DNA from 3 places in the Nigerium sp. genome. Region 2 is predicted to be linked to each of the others. Evidence: predicted binding sites of a transcription regulator. Region 2 holds the regulator's gene; each other region holds the start of a gene.
The links. The regulator LexA, encoded in region 2, represses DNA repair genes until DNA is damaged. The targets are predictions, from matches to a motif close to TCGAACANNTGTTCGA.
Positions count from the first base shown of each region.

Region 1: the regulator LexA is predicted to act here: its motif matches at 1,591-1,606, upstream of WMJ97_RS00785 (DUF6504 family protein).
Region 3: the regulator LexA is predicted to act here: its motif matches at 2,115-2,130, upstream of WMJ97_RS05750 (DUF222 domain-containing protein).

Region 1 covers NZ_JBDHZL010000002.1:3,130-7,815, forward strand. Annotated here, with positions in the region: gene WMJ97_RS00775 (hypothetical protein) at 1-900, opposite strand, end outside; gene WMJ97_RS00780 (DUF4126 domain-containing protein) at 905-1,501, opposite strand; gene WMJ97_RS00785 (DUF6504 family protein) at 1,619-1,909, shown strand; gene WMJ97_RS00790 (DNA polymerase III subunit alpha) at 1,987-4,686, shown strand, end outside.
Region 2 covers NZ_JBDHZL010000004.1:37,946-42,631, forward strand. Annotated here, with positions in the region: gene WMJ97_RS02025 (ATP-dependent DNA helicase) at 1-1,491, shown strand, start outside; gene lexA (transcriptional repressor LexA) at 1,495-2,316, opposite strand; gene WMJ97_RS02035 (hypothetical protein) at 2,751-2,942, shown strand; gene nrdR (transcriptional regulator NrdR) at 3,251-3,760, shown strand; gene WMJ97_RS02045 (vitamin B12-dependent ribonucleotide reductase) at 3,796-4,686, shown strand, end outside.
Region 3 covers NZ_JBDHZL010000019.1:25,243-29,928, reverse strand. Annotated here, with positions in the region: gene thiH (2-iminoacetate synthase ThiH) at 1-569, shown strand, start outside; gene WMJ97_RS05750 (DUF222 domain-containing protein) at 621-2,024, opposite strand; gene WMJ97_RS05745 (HAMP domain-containing sensor histidine kinase) at 2,170-3,615, opposite strand; gene WMJ97_RS05740 (response regulator transcription factor) at 3,612-4,325, opposite strand; gene WMJ97_RS05735 (low molecular weight protein-tyrosine-phosphatase) at 4,335-4,686, opposite strand, start outside.

The DNA of each region.
Region 1 (4,686 bases), on a different contig from region 2:
GTGGAAGCGGGTCGCGTCGTGCGGGTCGCGCAGGGGTGGGCGGGCCGCGAGCTGGGCGACGAAGTCCGGCCGGAAGGGCCGTGGCCTCCGCCAGGACGCCCCCGTCGGCCGCGCCTCGATGATGGCGTCAGCGTCGGCGGCGGTCCGGGGGGCGGTGGCGTCGGCGGAACCTGCGGAACCTGTGGAGCCGGGCGCCGTGACCGTGCCCGGCTCGGGCGGCGGCCCGGCCGTCACCCGGACGCCCACGCGTGCGGCCCGCTCGGCGACCAGGTCGAGCAGGGTGGCGGACGGGGCGACGCGGCCGTCGCGGTCGAGGAGGACCCAGCGCCCGAACGTCCGCTCGACCGACAGCCGCGAGACGAGCCAGGCGGGGGCGTCCGTCGGCTCGGAGCCGACCGCGCGGGCGACGTCGCGGAGGCGTCCGGCCAGCGGGGGAGCGTCGGCGAAGGCGCGCGCCTCGTCCTCCACCGTGCGGCGCGGGTCGAGGCGGGCCGCACGGAGGCGTCCGGGGGTGAGTTCGGCCTCCAGGCCGAGGAAGCGGAGCGCCTGCCACGTGGCGTCGTGCCGGTCGAGCAGGTCGCGCCAGCGGGCGGCGACCGGCTCGCCGAAGCGCTCCGACAGGTGGTGCCACTGGGCGCCCCGGTCGGTCGGCCAGCCGTCGCCGGCGGGCGCCAGCGTGAGGCCGTGGACGCCGAGCGCCCCGGCCGCTGGACGCCCGGTCTTGGTGAAGAAGTCGCGCCAGGGAGCCGGGAAGGCGACCGGGCCGGCGAGCTGGTCGCGCGCCGGGTCGGGCTGGTCGCCGGGGGCCGCGAGGAGCGTCACCGCGTGGCCGAGGCGGGCCAGGCGGGCGGCGGCAGCGAGGCCGGCGAGGGTCCCGCCGAGCACGGTGATGCGGCCCATGGGCTCAGGCGTCGGGCTTCAGTTCGCGGCGTCGCCAGCGGTGGAAGGTGTCCCAGCCGTGGCGGACGCGGCGCGCCACGGCGATGAGCACGACGAGCCCCACCAGCAGCAGGACGCCGGCGATGAGCGCCGCGACGACGGGCACGAACGCCACGAGCGCGCTGACGCCGGTGACGGCGATGTCGCCGCCGACGGACGCCGCGACGTTCGTGACCGGTTCGGGCGAGGTGTTGACCGCCATGCGCAGGCCGGACTTGGTGAGGTGGCTGGCCAGGGCGGTGATGCCGCCGGTGGAGGCGAGCAGGATCGTCCAGAGATCGCCCGTGCCGCTGGCGAAGAGGGCGCCGAGCGCGGTGCCGACCACGGGACGGACGACGGTCGACAGCGAATCCCACAGCGAGTCGACGTAGGGCACCTTGTCGGCCACGAACTCGATCAGGGCCAGGACGCCCACCAGCACCAGCACGTCAGTGCGCTGGACCGCCTCGGGGATGCCGGGCACGTGGCCGAACCGGCCGAGCAGGCCCAGGACGAGGACCGTGACGTACGCGTTGATCCCGCTGGCCCACCCGCTCGCGAACGCCGCCGGAAGCATCTCCATGGCGGAAGGGTAATGCGTGCGGCCAAGTGAGGGGCAATTCGCTTCGGGCCGCTTCGTTTTGTCAGAGGGCCCGGCTAGCATCCTGAGTATCGAACAATCGTACGAAAGGGGTCGGCGATGAGGCGCTACGACGAGGCGATCGACGTGCGGGTCGACGAGGGCGAGGGGGAGCCGCGGCCCGCCCGGTTCATCTGGCGGCGCCGGCTGTGGCGGGTGCTGGGGGTCGAGGCGCGCTGGCGGGAGACGGCCGATTGGTGGAGCCGGCCGGGGGGCGACCTGCTGGCGGAGTCGGAGGTCTGGCGGGTCGTGGCGGCCGACGGCCGGTCGGGCACGCCAGGGGTGTTCGAGCTGGCGTGCGCAGAGGCGTCCGGGGGGTCGGGGTGGCGGCTGCGCGGCGTCCTCGATTGAGGTCTTGACGCCGCCGCGGCGGCGGCTCCTATAGTGAATGGCTCGAACAATTGTTCTATAAGAGGGGGGGGGGCGCCATGGGTGACCCGTTCGTGCACCTGCGGGTGGCGTCGGGGTACTCGCTGCAGTACGGGGCGAGCCACCCCTCGGCCCTGGTCGAGGCCGCCGCGGGGTTCGAGATGGACACGCTGGCGATCACCGATCGCGGCGGGTTGTACGGGGCCGTCCGGTTCGCGAAGGCGTGCCTCGGCGCCGGTATCGCGCCGATCGTCGGCGTCGATCTCGCGCTGGCCGGCGAGCGGGCCGGGGCGCCCTCGGCGGGGCGGGTGGTCGCGCTGGCCACCTCGCGGCGCGGGTATGCGTCGCTGTGCCGGCTGACGTCGGCCGTCCACCTGGGCGGCGAGCGGGGGCGGCCGCGGGTCACGCGCGGGCAGATCGGGGCGCACCGCGACGACGTCGTGGTGATGCTCGGGGCCGATTCCGACCTGGGCCGGGCGCTCGCCGAGCGCGACGACGCGCGGGCCGAGGCGGTGCTGCGGCGGTGGCTCGAGGTGGTCGATCGCGAGTCGCTCGTCGTCGGGGTCACCCATCACCGGGTCGCCGGGGCGGGCCCCTGGTCGGCCGGCCACGCCGGGCGCATGCTCGCGTTCGCCGACGCGCACGGGCTGGCCGGCGTCCTCACCAACGCGGTGCGCATGGCGCGCCGCACCGACGCGCCGGTGGCCGACGTGCTCGACGCGACGCGGCGGCTCGTCCCGCTCGACCTGCGCAACGTCGACCGGCGCAACGCCGAGGGGTACCTCAAGTCGGGCAAAGAGATGGTCGCCATCGCCGACGAGGTGTGCCGGCTCGCGGGCCGGCGCGACGCGGTGCGGCTGTTCGGCGATACCCGGCACCTGGCCGTGCGCTGCCGGCTCGACCCGCGGGCCGACCTGGGGCTGGGCGAGATCCACCTGCCCGAGTTCGAGGTGCTGCAAGGCTCGGGCGACGCGTTCGCCGAGCTGCGGCGGCGGTGCGAGGCGGGGCTGGCCGCGCGGTACGGGTCGGTCGATGCGCGGGCGCGCGACCGCATCGACGACGAGTTGGCCGTCGTCGGCGAGTTGGGGTTCAGCCCCTACTTCCTCACGGTCGCCCAGGTGGTCGACGGGGTGCGCGAGCTGGGCGTCCGGGTGGCCGCGCGGGGGTCGGGGGCGGGCAGCCTCATCAACTACGCCCTGGGCATCTCGGGGGTCGATCCGCTGCGCTACGACCTCATCATGGAGCGGTTCCTGTCGCCCCTGCGCGTCGCGCTGCCCGACATCGACATCGACGTGGAGTCGGCGCGCCGCACCGACGTCTACGACATGATCTTCGCGATGTTCGGCCGCGAGCGGGTGGCGTGCGTCGCGATGATGGAGACGTACCGCGTCCGGCACGCGATCCGCGACGTCGGCAAGGCGATGAGCCTGCCGCCGGGCGACGTCGACGCGATCGCGAAGTCGTTCCCGCACATCCGGGCGCGCGACGTGCGGCACGCGCTGCGCGACCTGCCCGAGCTGCGCAGCGCGAACCTGGCCGACGAGCAGTTGCGGGTGCTGTTCGACCTCGTCGAGAGCCTCGACGGGTTGCCGCGGCACGTCGCGCTGCACCCCTGCGGCGTCCTGCTGTCGGATGCGACGCTGTACGACCGCACGCCGGTGGAGGCGAGCTTCGGCGACTACCCGATGAGCCAGTTCGACAAAGACGACGTCGAAGACATCGGGCTGCTGAAACTCGACGTGCTGGGCATCCGCATGCAGTCGTCGATGGCCCATGCGGTCGCCGAGATCGAGCGGGTGGAGGGGGAGCGGGTCGACCTCGACGCCCTCGCGCCGTTCGACGACCCGGCCGTCTACGCGATGATCGGCCGGGCCGAGACCATCGGCTGCTTCCAGATCGAGTCGCCCGGGCAGCGTGAGCTCGTCGGCAAGTTCGGGCCGAGCGACTTCACCGACATCGTCATCGACATCTCGCTGTTCCGGCCGGGGCCGGTGAAGTCCGACATGGTGATCCCGTTCCTCCGCGCCCGCAACGGCTGGGCCGAGCCGCGGTACCTGCACCCCGACCTCGTCCCGGCGCTCGCCGAGACGCGCGGCGTCGTCGTGTTTCACGAGCAGGTGATCAAGCTGGTCGCGGTCATGACCGGCTGCAGCCTCGCGTACGGCGACGAGGCGCGCCGGGCGCTCGGCAGCCCCCAGGGGCAAGAAGATGTGCGGCGCTGGTTCGTGCCCGCCGCGCTGGCGAAGGGGTACGACCCGGCGCTGGTCGACGAGGTGTGGCAGGTGCTGGTCAGCTTCGCCTCGTTCGGGTTCTGCAAAGCCCATGCCGCCGCGTTCGCGCTGCCCACCTACCAGTCGGCGTGGCTCAAGGTGTACTACCCGGCGCACTTCGTCGCGGGGCTGCTCACGCACGACCCGGGCATGTATCCCAAGCGCCTGATTCTGGAGGAGGCGCGGCGCCTTTGCCTGCCCGTCCTGCCGCTCGACGTGAACCACAGCCGGGTCGAATACGTCGTCGAACCGGTGGGCGCCGAGCGCGGCATCCGGCTGGCGCTGGCCGACGTGAAGGGCATCGCGTCCGACGAGCTGACCCGCATCGTCGCCGGGCAGCCGTACGCGGGGCTCGTCGACTTCTGGCGGCGGGCCGCCGTGTCGATCGACGTCGCCGAGCGCCTCGTGCTGGCCGGCGCGTTCGACGAGCTCTACGGGGTGGGGTTGCCGGGGCCGGTCGCGGCGCGGGGCGCGGTGACCCGTCGCGAC
Region 2 (4,686 bases):
GACGACGCGCCCACCCACACGCCGGCCGCATGGGCCCAGGTCTCCGTGCCGGTGCGCGAGTGCCTGGGCGCCGCCCAGTGCCCCTTCGGCGCGGAGTGTTTCGTCGAGCGCTCACGCGATATCGCCCGCGTCTCCCAGCTGGTCGTCACCAACCATGCGCTGCTCGCCATCGACGCGATGCACGGCGGGACGGCGTTGCCCGAGCACGATCTGCTGGTGATCGACGAGGCCCACGAACTGGTGTCCCGTGTGACAGGCGCGGCCTCGCACGAGTTGAGCCCGCAGCAGGTGGAGCGGGTCGCGAAGCGTTGCCTGCCGTGGCTCGACGACGATCTGGGGCTGGAGTTCCTGGAGACGGCCGACACACTGCGGAGCGCGTTGGACGCCGCGCCCGTCGAGCGCGTCACCGACCCCGACGGTGAGCTGGCGCTGACGTTGCAGCTGATTCGCGAAGTCAGCCGGCGGGCCGTGTCGGCGCTGGGCGGGGGCGACGACGACTCCGACAAGAAGCAGGCGTCCGCGGCGGCGAAGGAGGTTCTCGACGTCGCCGACCAGATGGCGTCCATGAAGCCGACGGATGTCGTCTGGGTGAGCGAGCGGGAGCGGTTCGGTCGATGGCTCGTGGTCGCTCCGCTCGATGTGGCGTTGCTGATGCGGGACAAGATCTTCGCCGAGACCCCCGCGGTGCTGACGTCGGCGACGCTGAAGCTGGGCGGTGAGTTCGAGACCGTGGCCAGGTCGGTGGGCCTGTGGCGCGACGAACGTCTGGACGGACGCGATGACGAACCGGACGAGGACGCCGTGGGCTGGCGCGCTCTCGACGTCGGGTCGCCTTTCGACTACTCCAGCCAGGGCATCCTCTACGTCGCCCGGCACCTGCCGCCGCCCGGTCGGGACGGCATCGGCGCCGAGGCGCTGGCGGAGGTGGCCGAGCTGTTGTGGGCGGCCGACGGGCGCACTCTCGGCCTGTTCGCCTCCCAGCGCAACGCGGAGGCGGCGGCCCGCCACTGTCGGGAGGAACTGCCCGACAAGACGATCCTCTGCCAGGGGGATGCGCAGTTGTCGGAGTTGACGCGGCGCTTCATCGCCGACCCGCAGGCCAGCCTCTTCGGCACCCTCTCGCTGTGGCAGGGGGTGGACGTCCCTGGCGACACGTGTCAGCTCGTCATCATCGACAAGATCCCGTTCCCGCGCCCCGACGAACCGCTGCTGCAGGCACGCCAGCGTGCGGTGGCGGAGGCGGGCGGGAACGGCTTCATGGCCGTGGCCGCGGCGCACGCAGCGCTGCTGCTAGCGCAGGGCTCCGGACGCCTGATCCGCAGAACGACGGACCGCGGCGTGGTCGCGGTGCTCGACCCGCGGCTGCGGACGGCCCGCTACGGCGGATACCTGCGATCCTCCATGCCTCCCTTCTGGTCGACGACCGATCGGGAGGTGGCGGTCGCCGCGCTGCGCCGGCTGGCACAGGCGGCGTCCGCCCAAACCGGCTAGCGGTCAGAGCCGGCGGAGAACCGCCGTCACCTTGCCGAGGATGGCGGCATCACTGCCGTCGATGGGTTCGTAGGCGGGGTTGTGCGGCAGGAGCCACACGCCGTCGCCGGTCTTCTTGAACGTCTTCACGGTCGCCTCGTCGTCGATGAGCGCCGCGACGACATCGCCATTGATCGCGGTGGGCTGCTGCCGGACGACCACGTAGTCGCCGTCGCAGATGGCCGCCTCGATCATCGAATCGCCTTTGACCTCGAGCAGGAACAAGGTGCCCTCCCCGACGATCTCGCGGGGAAGGGGGAACACGTCTTCGATGCGCTGTTCGGCCAGGATCGGGACGCCGGCCGCGATGCGGCCGACAACCGGGACGGCCACCGCGTTCCCGGTGGCGGTGAAGGTCTCGGTCTCGTCGACGACGGGTTCGTTCGCCTGCGCATCGGGGGACGCCTCGCCAGGCATGCTCACCATCAGCGCCCGCGGGCGCTTCGGGTCGCGGTGCAGGAAGCCCTTCGCCTCCAGGGCGCGCAGCTGGTGGCTGACGCTGCTGGGGGACGCCAACCCCACGGCTTCCCCCATCTCACGGATCGTGGGCGGGTAGCCCCGCCTGTCGATCGACTCTTTGATCATGGACAGGATCATGCGTTGCCGCAGCGTCAGCCCGTAGGCATCGGCGGGACCGTCGGGAAACGCGCTGACGCGCCCGAGCTTCTTCACGACCTTGCCGAGCTCCTCAAGATCGGCGTCACGCGGACGCCCCCGCCGCTCCTGCGGCGGGATGACCTTGCGCGGACGGCCGCGCTGCTTCTTAGGGGTGTTGTCGGTGCCCATGGCCCCAGCGTAGGGAATCGAACACGCCGATTTCAAACATCTGTTCGACGTGTCGCGCCGTCGGCTGCCGACCGCTGCGAAAAAAGTGTCAGACCCGCGTGGTGAAGTGTCGGTCGTGGTCGAGATCCCTCGAACACGCGAGCGATTGGGTGTTGCATCCGATCGATCGTTCGATAATATTGTCGAACAGACGTTCGACTCGCTTGGAGGTTGTCATGACTGCTCCGTTCATCGATCAGGTGCCGGCTTCGCCCGTGAAGCCTCGCCGGCGAGCCGAGCGCGCGACGCACGTCGGCCCCGTGGCGCAGGGTCCCTCGGCGCGGCGGCCGGGGTCGGAGGCGTGGTGCCACGTTCCGGGTCCGGTTCGTTCGTGCGTGGCCCCGAGTGGTCGGGTCGCGCCGTCCATGACCGGTGCGGCGCGCCCGGCTGCTGTGGTGCGTCATCGTTATGAGTGGACTGTGCGGGGCCTCGCCGTGCTGGTGGGGGCTGTCGCCGCAGTCCTGGGCATCCTCACGACCACGGTGCTGATCGCCTTCTTCTCGGTCAGCAACGCGCCTGTCACTACAGCGGCCCCCGCGCAGCCGATGGTGGCCGCGGGCCCGGTGCTGCCCGACGCGCGTTCCTGACGGGTGGCTCGCGAGCCTGTCGGCGCTCGGCGCGGGGCACCGTGAGGAGTAGGCTGCCAGCCGGTCCGCCGACCGGCGACGGCTGTCGCGAAAGTGAAATTTCACTTCCAGGCTGGACGCGGCGTGTCACCTGATCGTGGGGTTGCGTCGGCCTCCCCTCGTGCCTAACCTACTACATGTAGTAGTTACACCGATGTGCTTTGCCCACAGGTTGTGGTTGCAGATGCACACCTCATATACAAGTCGTCCACAGGGCCGTCCACAGCGAGGGCGCCGGGCGACGGCACGTCAGGGAGGGAGGGCCGCCGATGCATTGTCCGTACTGTCGGCACCACGACTCCCGTGTGCTCGATTCCCGGGTCGCCGAAGACGGCAGCAGCATCCGCCGTCGGCGCGAGTGCCGCTCGTGCGCCCGCCGTTTCACGACGTTGGAGCAGATGCAGCTCGTCGTGGTGAAGCGCAGCGGTGTTGTCGAGCCGTTCTCACGCGAGAAGGTCATCGGGGGCGTGCGCAAGGCGTGCAAGGGCCGTCCGGTGACGGAGGCCGAGTTGGCCAAGCTCGGGCAGCGGGTGGAGGAAACGTTGCGGGCGAGCGGGCAGGCCGAGGTGCCGACCGACGAGGTGGGGGTCGCGATCCTCGGCCCCCTCAAAGAGCTCGACGCGGTCGCCTACCTCAGGTTCGCATCGGTGTACCAGCACTACGAGTCCGTCGACGACTTCGAGGCGGAGATCCGCCGCCTTCGCGAGATGGTCGCCGAGGCAGAAGCCAAAGAGAAGAAGGCGGAGGCCGAGTTGGCCGACGCCGACCAACTGTTTTGATGTCAACCCCACGGAAGAAGCGGAAAGGGTTCCCCATGACCGAGACCAAGCAGTCGGCGCGCAGGTCGTCGAGCAAGCCCCAGGGGCTCACGATCGAGCGCGTGTTCTCGACGGAGGGGTTGCATCCCTACGACGAGGTCACGTGGGAGCAGCGCGACGTGGTCCAGACAAACTGGAAGACGGGAGAGACCGTCTTCGAGCAACGCGGGGTGGAGTTCCCTGACTTCTGGAGTCTGAACGCATCCACCATCGTCACCACCAAGTACTTCCGCGGCGCCGTCGGCACCCCGAAGCGGGAGGCGTCGCTCAAGACGATCATCGACCGCGTGGTGTCCAAGTACCGGGCGACGGGCGAGGAGTGCGGCTACTTCGCCACGCCGGCGGACGCCGAGATCTTCGAGCAGGAGCTCACCTGGATGCTGCTGCACCAGTACTTCAGCTTCAACTCCCCGGTGTGGTTCAACGTCGGCACGCTCAGCCCGCAGCAGGTGTCGGCCTGCTTCATCCTCAGCGTCGACGACTCGATGGATTCCATCTTGAACTGGTACAAGGAGGAGGGCTTCATCTTCAAGGGCGGCTCCGGCGCCGGCCTGAACCTCTCCCGCATCCGCTCGAGCAAAGAGCTGCTGAGCTCCGGTGGCACGGCGTCCGGCCCCGTCAGCTTCATGCGCGGCGCCGACGCATCCGCGGGCACGATCAAGTCGGGGGGCGCGACGCGCCGGGCGGCCAAGATGGTCGTGCTCGACGTCGATCACCCCGACATCGAGGAGTTCGTCGAGACGAAGGCCCGCGAGGAGGACAAGATCCGCGCGCTGCGCGACGCGGGCTTCGACATGGATCTGGGCGGCGCCGACATCGTGTCGGTGCAGTACCAGAACGCGAACAACTCGGTGCGGGTGTCGGATGAGTTCATGACCGCGGTGGAG
Region 3 (4,686 bases), on a different contig from region 2:
AGGAGACGTACAACCCGGCTGCGTACGACCTCCTGCACCTCGGCGGACGGAAGCGAAGCTTCCCGTTCCGGTTCGAGTCGCAGGAGCGGGCGCTGATCGGGGGCATGCGCGGCGTTGGCTTCGGAGCCTTGCTGGGCCTCGATGACTGGCGCCGGGATGCGCTCGCCACGATCGTGCACGCCCGGGCCGTCCAGCGGACATATCCCCACGCGGAGATCACGCTGTCGTGCCCCCGCCTGCGTCCGACGGTCGCCGACGCAGGGATGAACCCACGTGACGTGGGGGAGCGGGAGCTGCTGCAGGTGCTCTGCGCCTACCGGCTTGCCCTGCCGTTCGCGGGCATCACCGTCTCGACTCGCGAAGGCGCTACGTTCCGCGACCACGTGGTGGGTGTAGCCGCGACGAAGGTGTCCGCGGGCGTGAGCACCGGGGTCGGCCAGCACGCCGACGGCCTCGACGAGGGCGATGAGCAGTTCGAGATCTCCGACGGGCGGAGCGTGGACGACATGACGTCGGCGCTCCGCCGGCTCGGGCTGCAGCCGGTGCTGACGGACCACATCTTCGTCTAGACCGCGGACGCTCGTCGGACCCGCACGGCCAGCGCGGGGCCGCCCGCGCGCTCAAGCCCGCGCGTCGGGCCCGTCGTCGAGCCGCCGGAACCGTTCGTGTCGACGCGGCACCCGCGCGCCATCGACTCGATCGGGTGGGAGCACCTCGGGGACGCCATCGTGGCCGAGCCTGACCTCCCACCGCCCGGGGTCGGGACCCGTCCAGAATCGAACTGGCTCGCACAAGCGATGATGATGGGGGCAGAGCAACACGAGGTTCTCCAACGCTGTCGGCCCGAGCATCCACCACGGGATGATGTGGTGGGCCTCGCACTCGGCGTCAGCGCCGTCGCACCCGGGGAACACGCACCCCCGATCCCGTTCAGACAACGCTTGGCGCAGGGCGGCGTCGACCAGGCGCCGCGTCACGCCGAGATCGACCGGCTGCGACCGCGAGCCGAGCACGACCGGCATCACGTCGGCGTCGCACAGCAGCCGCCGCAGTTCCCCCGGCGGGACGCAGGCCTCGCCACCGATCAGCCCGGCCTGCTCGGCACGCTCGACCATCGTGTCGTAACTCATCGACACGACGACCCGCGGCCGGTCACCCGCGACCTTCGGGGCACGACCGGGCCTGGCGTGCTCGGCGACGAGCCGCACGAGGGCGTCCGCGCGCCGCTGACCCGGCGTCCGGCGGAGCGCCTCACGATCGCGCGCGTCGCGTGCCCCGCGGCGCTCGGACTGTTCGTACGCCGCGATCAGCCGCTCAAGCCCGGCGCACTCGGCGGTGGGCAACGAACCGAAGATGAGCGTGGACCCCTGCCCGTCGGGGGTGAACCGCACGAAGCGCCGCAGGCGCGCCACCCGATACCGCGCCTCCGCTCGCTCGGCCTCGGTCAGCGACGACTCCGGATGCCCGAGCGCCTCGAGCAATTCCGGCCCCGACTTCGCCAACCGCGGCGGCGTCGCCCGGCGCGCCCGCTCCACCAGCCATTCCTCGGCCCGCGCCCGCTCGCCGGCCCCGAAAGACTCCGGCAGCTCGGCCAGCACGCGCTGGGTGGCGCGCGCGTGCGCGACGGACGCCTCGCCCGCCAGCACCGCAGCGCGCACCCGTTCGTGCTCGACGAGTTCGCGCCCGGAGAGGACCGCGCGCGTCGCCTCGCGACGCCCGGTTCGCTCGTCGAGCGTGAGCCAGGTGGTCATGGGGGTGCCCTGGGCCCGCTCGGACGCCTCCGCCGCCTCCGCCTCGCCGACCAGCAGGTCGGCGAGGCCGCGCGCACGATCTGCCACCGCGGTGGCCAGCCGAACCCAGCCCAAGCGCTCCTCGGCCGTCGCGGACGCCCGCCCGACGTGATCGACACGGTCGAGCAGCGCTCCGGCGAACTCGAGCGCCTGCCCGACCCCGAGGCACGCGCCGTCGAGCGCGGCCAGCCCGGCGGCCACCATGGCCCCCGGATCAGCCTCCCCGCTTCTCATGCCCCGGAACCCTACCCACCGTCCCCGACATTTTCACGGGCTCACGACGCACCAAAACCCCACGTCAACATAGTCGAATACCACCATCAAACAAAAAAGTGTTCGATTAGTTGCAACGCCCCCAGTGGCCAGGGGAAAGACCGCCTCACCCAGCGGACGCCGGCGACCCGGTCTCCTCCTCGTCGCCTTCCCACTCCTCGGGCGGCAGCGGGCTGCCGGGCAGCCGGACGGTGAACTCCGCGCCTCCGGACGCCGCCCTCCCGGCCTTCACCCATCCGCCATGGGCCTGGATGGTCTGGGCGACGATGGACAGCCCAAGCCCCGATCCGGGCGTCGTCCGGGCCTGGTCGGAGCGGTAGAACCGCTCGAAGACGTGCGGCAGGTCGTCGTCGGAGATGCCCGGCCCCTCGTCGGAGACGACGAGCCGGTCGCCCTCGAGCGAGACGTGGATCGTGCCCCCCTCGGGGGAGAACTTCACCGCGTTGTCGAGCAGGTTCGTCACCGCCCGTTCGAGCGCGTCCGCTTCGCCGATGAGGTAGTGCGGCTCGAGTTCCACGTCCCAGTGGATGCCGGGCCCGCGACGCTTCACGCGGGCGAGGGCGGCGTCCACGACATCGCGGAAGTCGATCGGGATCGGGTGCGCCTGCAGGGTGTCCTCGCGGGACAGCTGGACGAGGTCGCCCACGAGCGTGGTGAACTCCCCCAACTGCGCCGCGACGTCCCGCAGAATGTCGCCCCGCGCCCCAGCCGGCAGCATCCCCTGGCGCTCGTCGGCGACGAGCAGCTCGACGTTGGTCCGCATCGAGGTGAGCGGCGTCCGCAACTCGTGGCCGGCGTCGGCGATGAGCCGTTTCTGGCGCTCGCGCGACAGGTCGAGCGCCTTGAGCATCCGGTTGAACGCCCGCCCGAGATCGGCCACTTCGTCGTTGCCGTGCACCTCGATGGGCACGAGCCGGTTCGTCACGGTGACATGGGCGACGGCGTCCGACAGCACGCGTAGCGGCTGGATGGCCGAGCGCGCGATCTGGTAGCCGAGTAGCGCGGCCCCGACGATTCCGAGCCCGCCGAACGTGAGCAGCGAGTACACCAGGCTCGACATGATCGCCTCGGTCGGCCCCAGCGGACGCCCGAGCACGAGCGCATAGCTGTGCACCCCCCGCGGCAACGGGACGGAGATGATGCGGTACGACTCGCCGGTGTTGCTGACCCCCGTCCGCGCGGAGGCGCCGATGCCGGTGCGGGCCACCCGGAGTTCCTCCGGGCCCGTCACGAGCCGTGTCTGCCCGGCGGGCAGCGTGATCGTGTAGTTGTCGGCCCGTAGCAACTCCACGGTCACGTTGGCCGCGTGGAGCGCGTTGGGGTCGACCCCGCCGAGGCTCTCGAGGTCCTGCTGCAGCCAGGTGGACGTCACCGCGGCGACATCGACCAGTTCGTTGTCGAGTTGCGCGTAGACGGACAGGAGGGTGATCACGTAGGCGGCTCCGCCGGTGATCGCGACGGCTCCCGCCACGGCCGCCGCGATGAGCAGCGCCAGGCGGTCCTGCAGAGGGCGGCTACGGGCGGTGAGCCACTCGCGCAGCCACCGGATCACGGGGGAGTCTCGCGCAGCACGTAGCCGATGCCGCGGACGGTGTGGATGAGCCGCGGCTCACCCGGCGCCTCGGTCTTGCGGCGCAGGTACCCGATGTAGACCTCCAGGGAGTTGGCCGTGGTCGGGAAGTCGAAGCCCCACACCTCGTTGAGCAGCCACCCGCGCTCGAGGACGCGGCGCGGGTTCTCGAGAAACGTCTGCAACAGCGCGAACTCGGTGCGCGTCAGGGAGATGCGGCGGCCGTTGCGCGCGACCTCCCGCGTCTGGTTGTCGAGGGTGAGCCCCTCGAAGCTGAGCACCTGATTGGCCGGCGGCTGCGGACTGTCGTTGCTCTCCCCCGAGGGCTCGCCCTTCGAGCGCCGGGTGAGCGCGCGCAGTCGCGCGAGCAACTCGTCGAGAGAGAACGGTTTGGCCATGTAGTCGTCGGCACCCGCGTCGAGCCCGTCGACCCGGTCGCCGACCGCGTCGCGCGCGGTGAGCACGAGGATCGGCACATCGTTGCCGGACGCCCGCAGCATGCGGGTCGTCTCCAGGCCGTCGAGGCGGGGCATCATCACGTCCATGATCACCGCGGCCGCCTTCTGGGCGGACAGGTGCGCGAGAGCCTCGACGCCGTCGGACGCCGTGGCCACCTCGTAGCCGCTGTACTGCAGTGAACGCGCCAACGAGTCGCGGACGGCCTGATCGTCGTCGACAACGAGGATGTGCATAAGGGCAGCCTACTGTCCGGAGAGCCTGCGCACCTCCCTGACCACTCCAGGCATCGCGGACTCGATCGCGACAAGGGTTTTATCGAAATCCTCCGGCCCTCCGTACCACGGGTCGGGGACGCCGGACCCGGGCTTCGCCGCCGGGTCGAAGTCGGTGAGCAGCGCGATGTCGGCGTCGGGCGCGAGCCGCTTCATCATGCTGACGTGCACCGGCTCGGCGGCGACGACGAGGTCGGCGCCCTCGATCTCGGCGCGGGTGATCTTGTGCGCGTGATGGCCGCCGGAGCGGTAGCCGTGGGCGTCCAGCACCGCGCGGGCGCGGCGATCCATCGGGCCGCCGTGCTCCTCGTCGCTCACGCCG